Regions from separate parts of the Intestinimonas massiliensis (ex Afouda et al. 2020) genome, predicted to be linked through region 2. Evidence: a T-box and tRNA genes for the amino acid it is inferred to sense, from the RefSeq annotation. Region 2 holds a T-box; the other holds one or more tRNA genes.

Region 1 (5,100 bases), on a different contig from region 2:
GAGCCCGATGAGAGAGGAATCTGGAGGGTTTTGAAAAAAGGTCTTGACAAAGCGAACGGGATGTAGTAAAATACAAAAGTTCGCGTGAGGCGAGCGGTTGAGAACCGGCGGAAAGCCTTCGAAAAAGGGCTGAAAAAAGTTCTTGACAAAGGGCCTGAGATGTGATACAATAAAGGCCCTGCCGCGGAGCTGCGGCGTGCACCTTGTAAATTAAACAACGTGAAGTGAAACACACAAGCACCAGAAGAGGACAAATTGTTGTCCATTCAGGAAATTTGTGCAAGCAAGTTTGTGAATGGGGAACCGATTTAATTTCTTTGAAGCTATGAATTAGGCTTCGATAAGATGATTTGTGCAGGCTGTGAGGTCTGTATAGATACCATTTTATTGAGAGTTTGATCCTGGCTCAGGATGAACGCTGGCGGCGTGCTTAACACATGCAAGTCGAACGGAACGCCAAGGAAAGAGTTTTCGGACAATGGAATTGGTTGTTTAGTGGCGGACGGGTGAGTAACGCGTGAGTAACCTGCCTTGGAGTGGGGAATAACACAGTGAAAATTGTGCTAATACCGCATGATATATTGGTGTCGCATGGCACTGATATCAAAGATTTATCGCTCTGAGATGGACTCGCGTCTGATTAGATAGTTGGCGGGGTAACGGCCCACCAAGTCGACGATCAGTAGCCGGACTGAGAGGTTGGCCGGCCACATTGGGACTGAGACACGGCCCAGACTCCTACGGGAGGCAGCAGTGGGGAATATTGGGCAATGGGCGCAAGCCTGACCCAGCAACGCCGCGTGAAGGAAGAAGGCTTTCGGGTTGTAAACTTCTTTTAACAGGGACGAAGCAAGTGACGGTACCTGTTGAATAAGCCACGGCTAACTACGTGCCAGCAGCCGCGGTAATACGTAGGTGGCAAGCGTTATCCGGATTTACTGGGTGTAAAGGGCGTGTAGGCGGGACTGCAAGTCAGATGTGAAAACTATGGGCTCAACCCATAGCCTGCATTTGAAACTGTAGTTCTTGAGTGTCGGAGAGGCAATCGGAATTCCGTGTGTAGCGGTGAAATGCGTAGATATACGGAGGAACACCAGTGGCGAAGGCGGATTGCTGGACGATAACTGACGCTGAGGCGCGAAAGCGTGGGGAGCAAACAGGATTAGATACCCTGGTAGTCCACGCCGTAAACGATGGATACTAGGTGTGGGGGGTCTGACCCCCTCCGTGCCGCAGCTAACGCAATAAGTATCCCACCTGGGGAGTACGATCGCAAGGTTGAAACTCAAAGGAATTGACGGGGGCCCGCACAAGCGGTGGAGTATGTGGTTTAATTCGAAGCAACGCGAAGAACCTTACCAGGGCTTGACATCCTACTAACGAACCAGAGATGGATTAGGTGCCCTTCGGGGAAAGTAGAGACAGGTGGTGCATGGTTGTCGTCAGCTCGTGTCGTGAGATGTTGGGTTAAGTCCCGCAACGAGCGCAACCCTTATTGTTAGTTGCTACGCAAGAGCACTCTAGCGAGACTGCCGTTGACAAAACGGAGGAAGGTGGGGACGACGTCAAATCATCATGCCCCTTATGTCCTGGGCCACACACGTACTACAATGGCGGTTAACAGAGGGAGGCAAAGCCGCGAGGCAGAGCAAACCCCTAAAAGCCGTCCCAGTTCGGATTGCAGGCTGAAACCCGCCTGTATGAAGTCGGAATCGCTAGTAATCGCGGATCAGCATGCCGCGGTGAATACGTTCCCGGGCCTTGTACACACCGCCCGTCACACCATGAGAGTCGGGAACACCCGAAGTCCGTAGCCTAACTGCAAAGGGGGCGCGGCCGAAGGTGGGTTCGATAATTGGGGTGAAGTCGTAACAAGGTAGCCGTATCGGAAGGTGCGGCTGGATCACCTCCTTTCTAAGGAGAGTTCGGTAAAGTGAGCTTTATCGTAACGTCCTAAGGTCAGGACTCTGCGGTGTGTGTGGAGTAGGTTCACGTTGTTTAATTTAGAGGGTGTACGCTATGGGCCCATAGCTCAGCTGGCTAGAGCGCGCGACTGATAATCGCGAGGTCGGTGGTTCGAGTCCACTTGGGCCCACCACCTTTTAAGAGCGCGGGGGTATAGCTCAGTTGGTAGAGCACCTGCTTTGCAAGCAGGGGGTCACCGGTTCGAGTCCGATTACCTCCACCAAGATTGGATCTCAACACTCAACGAGGTGTTGAATGTTGAGATCTGACCTTGATGGTCAGAGGTCTGCACCTTGAAAACTGAACAACGAGAGAAAGTATTGAGAGCAAGCAACAGAGGGCAATTAATAGCAATGTTGTGGAACTTTAATTAGAATAGCGTCTAGCTGTTCTAGTGAATGGGTAAAAACAATGAGCCAATTAAAAACTCTTTGAAGCCTGCATAATTCATGATCAACGTAGAACCAGAAAGGTTCTGCGAAAGGTCAAGCTAGAAAGAGCGCAAGGGGAATGCCTTGGCATCAGGAGCCGACGAAGGACGTGACAAGCTGCGATAAGCTGCGGGGAGTGGCACATACACATTGATCCGCAGATTTCCGAATGGGGCAACCCGGCAGAGCAATACTCTGTCAGCGTGCGTTGAATCAAATAGGCGTACGCGGGGAACCGCCTGAACTGAAACATCTAAGTAGGGCGAGGAAGAGAAATCAACAGAGATTCCGCTAGTAGTGGCGAGCGAACGCGGAAGAGGCCAAACCGAGGGATTTATTCCTCGGGGTTGAGGACTCACACAACGGTAAGATAGGTTAGTCGAACGGTATGGGAAGGCCGGCCACAGCGGGTGAGAGCCCCGTAGACGAAAACTGAATCTTATTAGTGAGGATCCAGAGTACCGCCGGACACGTGAAACCCGGTGGGAAACTGGGGGGACCACCCTCCAAGCCTAAATACTACCTGATGACCGATAGAGGAGCAGTACCGTGAGGGAAAGGTGAAAAGGACCCCGGGAGGGGAGTGAAATAGAACCTGAAACCTTGTGCTTACAAGCACTCAAAGCCCGTTAATGGGTGATGAGGTACCTTTTGTAGAATGGTCCGGCGAGTTATTGTAACGAGCAAGCTTAAGGTATTGAGTACCGGAGGCGAAGGGAAACCGAGGGTTAATAGCCCGTATAAAGTTCGTTGCAATAGACCCGAAACCGGGTGACCTATCCATGAGCAGGTTGAAGTGGGGGTAAAACCCCATGGAGGACCGAACGCACGTTCGTTGCAATGACCGGCGATGACTTGTGGATAGCGGTGAAATTCCAATCGAACCCGGAGATAGCTGGTTCTCCCCGAAATAGCTTTAGGGCTAGCGTTAGTTTAGATTCGCGGAGGTAAAGCACTGAATGGGCTAGGGGCCGATAAGGTTACTGAACCCTATCAAACTCTGAATGCCGCAGAATTGATGACTGGCAGTCAGTCTACGTGAGATAAGTCTCGTGGACAAAAGGGAAACAGCCCAGACCCACAGCTAAGGTCCCCAATACATGCTAAGTGGAAAACGATGTGGAGTTGCGAAAACAACCAGGATGTTGGCTTAGAAGCAGCCACTCATTAAAAGAGTGCGTAATAGCTCACTGGTCGAGTGACTCTGCGCGGAAAATATAACGGGGCTAAGCATGTAACCGAAGCTTGGGCTTGTCCGAATGGACAGGGGTAGGGGAGCGTCGAATACGGGGTGAAGTCGCAGCGGAAGCAGCGGTGGACTGTATTCGAGTGAGAATGCCGGAATGAGTAGCGAGAATTATGTGGGAATCATAATGGCCGAAAATCTAAGGTTTCTTGGGGAAGGTTCGTCCGCCCAAGGTAAGCCGGGAGCTAAGGCGAGGCCGCGAGGCGTAGTCGATGCACATACGGTAGAAATTCCGTAGCCGCCGAACTTTAAGCATGCTGACACTTTGGAATAGGGGAACCCCGGCGTTGGTTGACCGGGGCGTAAGGGACCGAAATATAGTAGGGAAGTCTCCGATGTCCAGAGGCGAGAAAAGGCATGAGGAATACTAAGGCGCCCGTACCGCAAACCGACACAGGTAGATGAGGAGAGAATCCTAAGGCCAACGGGAGAAGGGTTGTTAAGGAACTCGGCAAAATGACCCCGTAACTTCGGGATAAGGGGAGCCTGCTTATGGCAGGCCGCAGAGAATAGGCCCAAGCGACTGTTTACCAAAAACACAGGTCTATGCTAAATCGAAAGATGACGTATATGGGCTGACGCCTGCCCGGTGCTGGAAGGTTAAGAGGAGGGCTTAGCGCAAGCGAAGGTCTGAATTGAAGCCCCAGTAAACGGCGGCCGTAACTATAACGGTCCTAAGGTAGCGAAATTCCTTGTCAGGTAAGTTCTGACCCGCACGAATGGCGTAACGATTTGGGCACTGTCTCAACAGCCCACCCGGCGAAATTGTTGTACTGGTGAAGAAGCCAGTTACCCGCAACTAGACGGAAAGACCCCATGGAGCTTTACTGTAGCTTAATACTGGAAATCGGTAAATCATGTACAGGATAGGTGGGAGACTTGGAAGCCTGGGCGTCAGCTTAGGTGGAGTCACCCTTGGGATACCACCCTTGATTTGCTGGTTTTCTAACCTGCGGCCGTGAATCCGGTCGGGGGACACTGTTAGGTGGGCAGTTTGACTGGGGCGGTCGCCTCCTAAAAGGTAACGGAGGCGCTCAAAGGTTGGCTCAGCACGGACGGAAATCGTGCAATGAGTGTAAACGTATAAGCCAGCCTAACTGCGAGGCCGACGGGCCGAGCAGTAACGAAAGTTGGAGTTAGTGATCCGGCGGTATGTGCGTGGAAATGCCGTCGCTCAACGGATAAAAGCTACCCTGGGGATAACAGGCTGATCTCCCCCAAGCGTCCACAGCGACGGGGAGGTTTGGCACCTCGATGTCGGCTCGTCGCATCCTGGGGCTGAATTCGGTCCCAAGGGTTTGGCTGTTCGCCAATTAAAGCGGCACGCGAGCTGGGTTCAGAACGTCGTGAGACAGTTCGGTCCCTATCTGTTGCGGGCGTAAGAGATTTGAAGGGAGCTGTCCTTAGTACGAGAGGACCGGGATGGACAGACCTCTGGTGCACCAGTTGTCCTGCCAA
Region 2 (7,471 bases):
GGGACCTGACCGGCCTGGAGGAGCAGGCCCTGACGCTGAAGAGCCTGGTGCTCCAGCGGGAGGCCACCTATGACGGGGCGGCCTCCATTGACGCCCAGATTCAGGCCGTCCAGGCCCAGATCAACGCGTTGGACCAGGCCTCCGGCGCCGATACCACCGCGGTGAGGGCGCCGGTGGCGGGGACCTTCTCCGCCCTGGCCGATGGCTACGAGTCGGTGCTCACCCCCGCCGCGCTGAACAACCTGACCCCCCTGTCCCTGGAGACGCTCACCGCCCAGCCGGTCGCCGCGCCGGAGGGGGCGGTGGGCAAGCTCATCACGAAGGCCACCTGGTATTTCGCCGTCACCGTGCCGGAGGAGGTGGCCGCGCGGCTGGTGGAGGGCTGGTCGGTGCGCATCCGGTTTTCCCGGGACTGGTCGGGAGAGGTCGCCATGAAGACCGAGTCCATCAGCGCTCCCCAGGACGGGCGGACGGCGGTGGTCTTTTCCTCCGACCGGCATCTGGCTGACACCTCCCTGCTCCGCCGCCAGACGGTGGATCTCATCTTTGACAGCACCACCGGCATCCGGGTGCCCAAAAAGGCCATCCGCACCATCGACGTGACCCGGACCGACCCGGACACCGGCGAAAAGGTCCCCACCGGGGAGAAACAGGTGGGGCTGTATGTGCTGACCGGCGTCCAGGCGGAGTGGCGGCCGGTGGAGATCCTGGCGGACGACGGGGACTACTGCCTGGTGCAGAGCGTCCTGTCGGACAACCCCACCGCCACCGAACAGAAAAAGATGCTGCGGGCGGGGGACGAGGTGATTGTGGCCGCCGAGGATCTGTTTGACGGAAAAGTGGTGCGATAGCGTCGTCGCAAAGTCCGCTATGCTCCATTTCCGCCTAACGGCGAAAGCTGTGCCAGCTCCCTTGCTCCTCCTTTCCCCGGCGAACCCGCTTCGCTGGGCTTCGTCGGGGAGTGCCGGGCGGTGGGGGGTGAGCGCTTTTTATCAGTCCAGGTATGGAGGTGCTTACATATGTCGCTGTTGGAAAACATCGCAAAGGTAAAGAAGAACATTGCCGCCGCCGCCCGGTCGGCGGGCCGGGGCCCGGATGAGGTCACGCTGGTGGCCGCCACCAAGGTCCAGAGCTCGGACACCATCCGGGCGGCCATCGCCGCCGGGATCACCGTCTGCGGGGAGAACCGGGTCCAGGAGCTCACCGCCCATCTGGCCGACTACGCCTACGATGGGGCCCGGGTCCACTTCATCGGTCACCTCCAGACCAACAAGGTCAAGTATGTGGTGGGCCGGGTGGATCTGATCGAGTCGGTGGACTCCCCCCGCCTGCTGGAGGCCATCGACCGGCAGGCGGCCAAGCTGGGCATCGTGCAGGACATCCTGCTGGAGGTGAACATCGCCGGCGAGGAGAGTAAGGGCGGCTGTCCGGCGTCAGAGCTGCCCACTCTGGCCCGCCTGGCCCGGTCGGCGGGGCACGTGCGGCTGCGGGGATTGATGTGTATTCCGCCCGTTGCCGCCGCTCCGGGGGATAATTGTATGTTTTTCCGCAAAACCCGGCAGCTTTTTGTTGACATAAGAATGGAAATGGGCGATAATGATTCTGATATCGACTGTCTCTCCATGGGGATGAGCGGCGACTACGAGGACGCGGTTCGCGAAGGGGCCACTCTGGTGCGGGTGGGCACGGCCCTGTTCGGGCCCCGGCCGCCTGTGCACGCCGGAACGGTCTGACCGGCCGGGAGACGGAAAGGAAGTACATCTATGGGATTCATTGATGAATTGAAGCGTCTGGCCCGCCCCTATGAGGACGAGGAAGAGGACGAAGAGGCATTTGACGACTTTGAGCCCGTCTCCCGGGTGGAGCGCAAGGAGAAGCCCCGGGAGGCCACCGGCGCGCTGTACGCCGTGGACCCGGAGCCCCGCCGCAGCAATAAGGTGGTCAACATCCACACCACCACCCAGCTCCAGGTGGTGCTGGTGAAGCCCGACCGCTTCGAGAACGCCGCCGAGATCGCCGACCACCTGCGGGAGAAGCGCACGGTGGTGCTCAACCTGGAGTCCACCAACAAGGACATCGCCCGCCGCCTGCTGGATTTCCTGTCCGGCGTGGCTTACGCCAACGAGGGCAAGATCAAGAAGGTGGCCATCTCCACCTATATCATCACGCCCTACAACGTGGATATTTTAGGAGATCTGATCGACGAGCTGGAAAACAACGGGCTGTACTTCTAGGGCCGGGCGCACAGAACCGGTCCGTACAGAGAGAATGCCGCGGGCGGAGACGGCTCCGCCCTCTTGGGCTGAGAAACGGGGGAATGGCGTATGATGACTCCGCAGGAGGTCTCCCAGCACGCCTTTGCCAAGGCGTCCTTCGGGGGCTACAACATGGCGATGGTGGATGAGTTCTTGGATGTGCTCACCGAGGACTACTCCGCCCTTTACAAGGAAAACGCGGTCCTGAAGAGCAAGATGAAGGTGCTGGTGGAAAAGGTGGAGGAATACCGCTCCACCGAGGACGCCATGCGTAAGGCCCTGCTCACCGCCCAGCGGATGGCCGACGAGATGGTTCAGGATGCCCAGCGCAAGCAGGCCGAGCTGCTGGCCCAGGCGGAGGCCGAGGCCCGGAAGAAGGTAGAGGCCCTGCGGCAGGAGGTGGAGAACGAACAGCTCCGCCTGACCGCCGCCCAGAGCTCCACCGCCGCCTATGTGGGCAAGCTGAAGGAGCTCTACCAGCACGAGATGGAGTACCTGGGCGGTCTGTCCCAGCTCTCCGCCCCCGCTCCGGCCGCCGATCCGGTGGACGCCGCCGTCAGCGACATCGACGCCTCCATCCACAAGCTGATGGAGGAGAAGCCGGCGGAGGACCTGGAGGACACCAAGGAGCTGGAGCCCGTTACCACGCACGCCGGCGGCGAGAGCGGCGGGCTGTACGGGGATCTGACCGGCTATTCCGCCGCCCAGGCGGAGGCCGAGATGCCCGGCGAGAAGTCCGGCGCGCCGGAGGAGCCCGCCGCCCAGCGGGAGGAGGCCCCCGCCCGTCATCTCGACTTTAAGGGCCTGGAGCACCACTTCGGCAAGGACTACGAGATCAAGTGAGAAGGATTGGGCCTTGACAAAGGGCCTGGAAACGGATAAAATGCTTTGGCAATAGGTAAAACGCGTGGAAGAGGACGAGTAGCGCCCCCGGACCGCTCAGAGAGCCGCCGTTTTGGTGCGAGGCGGACGGGAGAGGGACGCGAAGGATCACCTCAGAGCGGCCCGGCTGAACCGAGTAAGCCGGGACGGGCGGCGGCCGTTATCCGTCTTTGAGCGGCCGCGGCATCCCCGCGGCAAGAAGAGTGGTACCGCAGAGGTTTCAGCGCCTTTGTCTCTTAGGGAGACAAAGGCGCTTTTTATCTTCCAGACAGGCAAAATGATTGATGATATAGAAGGAGAAACGCACCCATGGACTACAACCAGACCATCCATCTGCCCCAGACCGACTTCCCCATGCGGGCGGGTCTGCCCAAGCGGGAGCCCGAGATGCTCCAGGCCATGTACGACAAGGACCTCTACCACAAGATGGTGGGCCGCAACGACGGCAAGCCCCTCTTCGTCCTCCACGACGGCCCCCCCTATGCCAACGGCAGCATCCACATCGGCACGGCCCTGAACAAGATCCTCAAGGACATCATTGTCAAAGAGAAGAACATGACGGGCTACTGCTCCCCCTACGTGCCCGGCTGGGACACCCACGGCCTGCCCATCGAGTCCGCCATCCTGAAGGACAAGAAGGTGAAGCGGGACGAGCTGACCACCAGCGAGTTCCGGGAGAAATGCAAGGAGTACGCCCTGAGCTTCGTGGACAAGCAGCGGGAGCAGTTCAAGCGCCTGGGCGTGCTGGGCGAGTGGGACGACCCCTACCTGACCCTGAAGCCCGCCTTTGAGGCCAAGCAGGTGGAGATCTTTGGCAAGATGGCGGAAAAGGGCTTTATCTATAAGGGCATGAAGCCGGTGTACTGGTGCCCCCATGACCAGACCGCCCTGGCCGAGGCCGAGATTGAATACCAGGACGACCCCTGCACCACCCTGTTCGTCAAGTTCCCCGTCCGGGACGACCAGGGCAAGCTGGGCCGGTACGCCGACCTGAGCAAGACCTACTTCGTCATCTGGACCACGACGCCCTGGACCATCCCGGGCAACATGGCCATCTGCCTCAACGCCGAGTATGACTACGTGCTCCTCCAGGCCCCCAACGGCGAGGTCTATATCCTGGCCAAGGACCTGGCCGAGTCGGTCTGCAAGGCCGCCCACATTGACTTTGAGGCCTCCAAGGTGCTGGCCGTCCTCAAGGGCAGTGCGTTTGAACGGATGACCGCCAAGCACCCCATGTTCGACCGGGATTCCGTCATCCTCAACGGCGACCACGTCACGTTGGACGCCGGCACCGGCTGCGTCCACACCGCCCCCGGCTTCGGCGCCGACGACTTCAATATCTGCCGCCAGTACGACGCCGCCGGGCTGACCCATATCGGCACCCCCGTGCCGGTGAACGCCAAGGGCGTCATGACCGACGAGCGGTACAACGGCCAGTTCTACGCCAAGGCCAACGACATGGTGGTAGAGGATCTGGAGGCCGAGGGTTTCCTCCTGGCCAAGGAGGAGATCACCCACTCCTACCCCCACTGCTGGCGGTGCAAGCACCCCATCATCTACCGGGCCACCGAGCAGTGGTTTTGCTCCGTGGACGCCATCAAGGACGCTGCCGTGGCGGCCTGCGACGGCATCCGGTGGAAGCCGGACTGGGGCAAGGACCGCATGACGGGCATGATTACCGAGCGCAACGACTGGTGCATCAGCCGCCAGCGGGTGTGGGGCGTGCCCATCCCCATCTTCTACTGCGATTCCTGCGGGGCGGATATCGTCACCCCCGAGACCATCCGGCATGTGGCCGCCCTCTTCCGGGAGCACGGCTCCAACGTCTGGTTCGACCGGGAGGCCGATCGGCTGGTGCCCGCCGGGTTCCGCTGCCCCAAGTGCGGCCACACCCACTTCACCAAGGAGTCCGACATCATGGACGTGTGGTTCGACTCCGGCTCCACCCACGCCGCAGTGCTGGATGAGCGGCCCTACCTCCATTTCCCCGCCGATGTCTATCTGGAGGGCGGCGACCAGTACCGGGGCTGGTTCCAGTCCTCCATGCTGACCAGCATCGCCGCCAAGGGCGTGGCCCCCTATAAGCAGATCATCACCCACGGCTGGACCGTGGACGGCGAGGGCAAGGCCATGCACAAGTCCCTGGGCAATGCCGTGGGCCCCGAGGAGGTCATCAAGGACTACGGCGCCGACATGCTGCGCCTGTGGGTGGCCTCGGCCGACTATACCCAGGATATGCGCATCTCCAAGGACATCATGAAGCAGCTCTCCCAGGCCTATCTGAAGATCCGTAACACCGCCCGGTACATGCTGGGCAACCTGTGCGATTTCAACCCCGACGCCGACCAGACGCCCCTGGACCGGATGGAGGCGCTGGACCGCTTCGCCCTGGCCTCCTTCAACGACCTGGTCAAGACCGTCCGCGAGGCCTATGTCCGCTATGAGTTCCACGCCGTCTACCGGGCGGTGTACAACTTCTGCGTGGTGGATATGTCCAACTTCTACCTGGACATCATCAAGGACCGGCTGTATTGCGGGGACGCCCACGGCCGCCGCTCCGCCCAGACCGCCCTGTATACCATCCTGGACGGCATGACCCGGCTCATCGCCCCCATCCTGGCCTTCACCAGCGACGAGATCTGGAGCGCCATGCCCCACACCGCCGACGTGAACACTGAGAGCGTCCTGCTCAACGACATGCCCGGCTACGACGAGGCTCTGGCCCTGTCCGAGGCGGACCAGGTCCGCTGGGATAAGCTGATCTCGGTCCGCGACGCGGTGAACAAGGCCCTGGAGAACGCCCGGGCCGCCGGGGTCTTTAAAAAGGCCCAGGACACCGAGGTCACCCTCTCCGTGGCCGAGCAGAAGGACGCGGACTTCCTGTCCGGCGTGGACCTGGCCACCCTGTGCATCGTCTCCAGGGTCACCGTCACCACCGGGGCGGTGGAGGGGGAAAAGATGGCCGACTGCCTCATCCCCTGCACCATCGCGGTCAAGCTGTCCGAGGCCCCTAAGTGCGTGCGCTGCTGGAACCATAACGAGCACGTGGGGGAGGACCACGACCACCCCGAGCTGTGCCCCCGTTGCGCCGGGGTCGTGCGCGCCGAAGCATAAGCAGACAAGCTGAGCCCCCGCGGCCATACGTTGTATGGCCGCGGGGGCTTTTTTGTTCTACGTTTCCCGAGGCGCCCAGTGCGGGCAGGTCTGGTCCTTGGTGCGCTTTTTGATCCGGGGGTACTTGCAGTGCCCGCAGTCCACCTCGTGGTATCCCTTGCCCCACTTCCGGTAGTGCTGGGCAAAGTATTTGCAGGTCCCGCAGATTTTTTCCTGTTCCATATAAATCACCTCGCAATATTGATATCATATAGATATCAAATTGTCAATATCTATATGATATCTTTTTGTATCGTTGCGGCGATAATATCATACTGATATAATCTTGATATCAAACAGAGAGAGGTGGGTCACATGGGACAACAGGAGAATCCCTATCCGCTTCGTTTGGAACGGGAAGTCATGTCAAAATTACGAGTGGTAGCCAAAGAAAATGGCCGCTCGATCAACAAAGAGATTGAGATTTGTCTCAAAAGGTATTTGGAAGCCTACGAAAAAGAACACGGCGCCATCGCCGTCCCCAAGGAGTAACCGCTCATGCTCTATGCCATCCTCATCCTCGCGCTGGTGGTTCTGGATCAGGTCGTCAAGTTTCTGGTCCGCGCCCACATCCCCCTGGGAGGTTCCCTCCCCTTCCTGCCCCACATTCTGGAGCTCACCTATGTCCAGAACACCGGGGCGGCCTTTTCCATGCTCTCCCAGCATACCTGGCTGCTCACCATCGTCTCCGCCGTGGTGGCGGTGGTCATCGCCGCCGCCCTGGTCAAAAAAGTGGTGAAGCACCCCTTTGGGGTCCTGTCCCTGTCGGTGGTCCTGGCCGGGGCGGTGGGTAACCTCATCGACCGGCTGTTCCTGGGCTTTGTCACCGATATGTTCCAGACCCTGTTTATGCGCTTTGCCGTCTTTAACGTGGCCGACATCTGCGTGGTCTGCGGCGGCATCGCCTTCGTCGTCTACATCCTCTTCTTTGCCGAGAAGCTGGAGAAAAAGGAGTCCGGCCATGACACCCATCCGGCTGACGGCTGACCGGGCTGGGGAGCGGCTGGACCAGTTTCTGGCCCGCTCGGTGGAGGGGCTGACCCGCTCGGCGGCCCAGCGGCTGCTGGAGGAGGGGGCGGTGACCCGGTCGGGCCGCCCGGCCCGGAAAAACGACAAGACCTCCCCCGGCGACGTGCTGGAGGTGGTCCTGCCCGACCCCGCTCCGGTGGACCTCCTCCCCC

The links. A T-box is a leader RNA that pairs with one kind of tRNA and senses whether it is charged. The one in region 2 lies ahead of ileS (isoleucine--tRNA ligase), so its partner is inferred to be a tRNA-Ile.
Region 1: it encodes a tRNA-Ile, which carries the amino acid that the T-box ahead of ileS (isoleucine--tRNA ligase) is inferred to sense. The anticodon was not compared.

The regions. Positions count from the first base shown of each region.
Region 1 is NZ_LN869527.1:213-5,312, reverse strand. Features, by position in the region: rRNA gene BN2154_RS00125 (16S ribosomal RNA) at 384-1,914, shown strand; tRNA gene BN2154_RS00120 (tRNA-Ile) at 2,022-2,098, shown strand; tRNA gene BN2154_RS00115 (tRNA-Ala) at 2,113-2,188, shown strand; rRNA gene BN2154_RS00110 (23S ribosomal RNA) at 2,449-5,100, shown strand, end outside.
Region 2 is NZ_LN869528.1:516,627-524,097, reverse strand. Features, by position in the region: gene BN2154_RS02700 (biotin/lipoyl attachment domain-containing protein) at 1-851, shown strand, start outside; gene BN2154_RS02695 (YggS family pyridoxal phosphate-dependent enzyme) at 1,020-1,733, shown strand; gene BN2154_RS02690 (cell division protein SepF) at 1,764-2,234, shown strand; gene BN2154_RS02685 (DivIVA domain-containing protein) at 2,325-3,098, shown strand; T-box leader at 3,155-3,377, shown strand; gene ileS (isoleucine--tRNA ligase) at 3,447-6,251, shown strand; gene BN2154_RS15655 (hypothetical protein) at 6,309-6,473, opposite strand; gene BN2154_RS15060 (Arc family DNA-binding protein) at 6,606-6,782, shown strand; gene lspA (signal peptidase II) at 6,789-7,277, shown strand; gene BN2154_RS02670 (RluA family pseudouridine synthase) at 7,252-7,471, shown strand, end outside.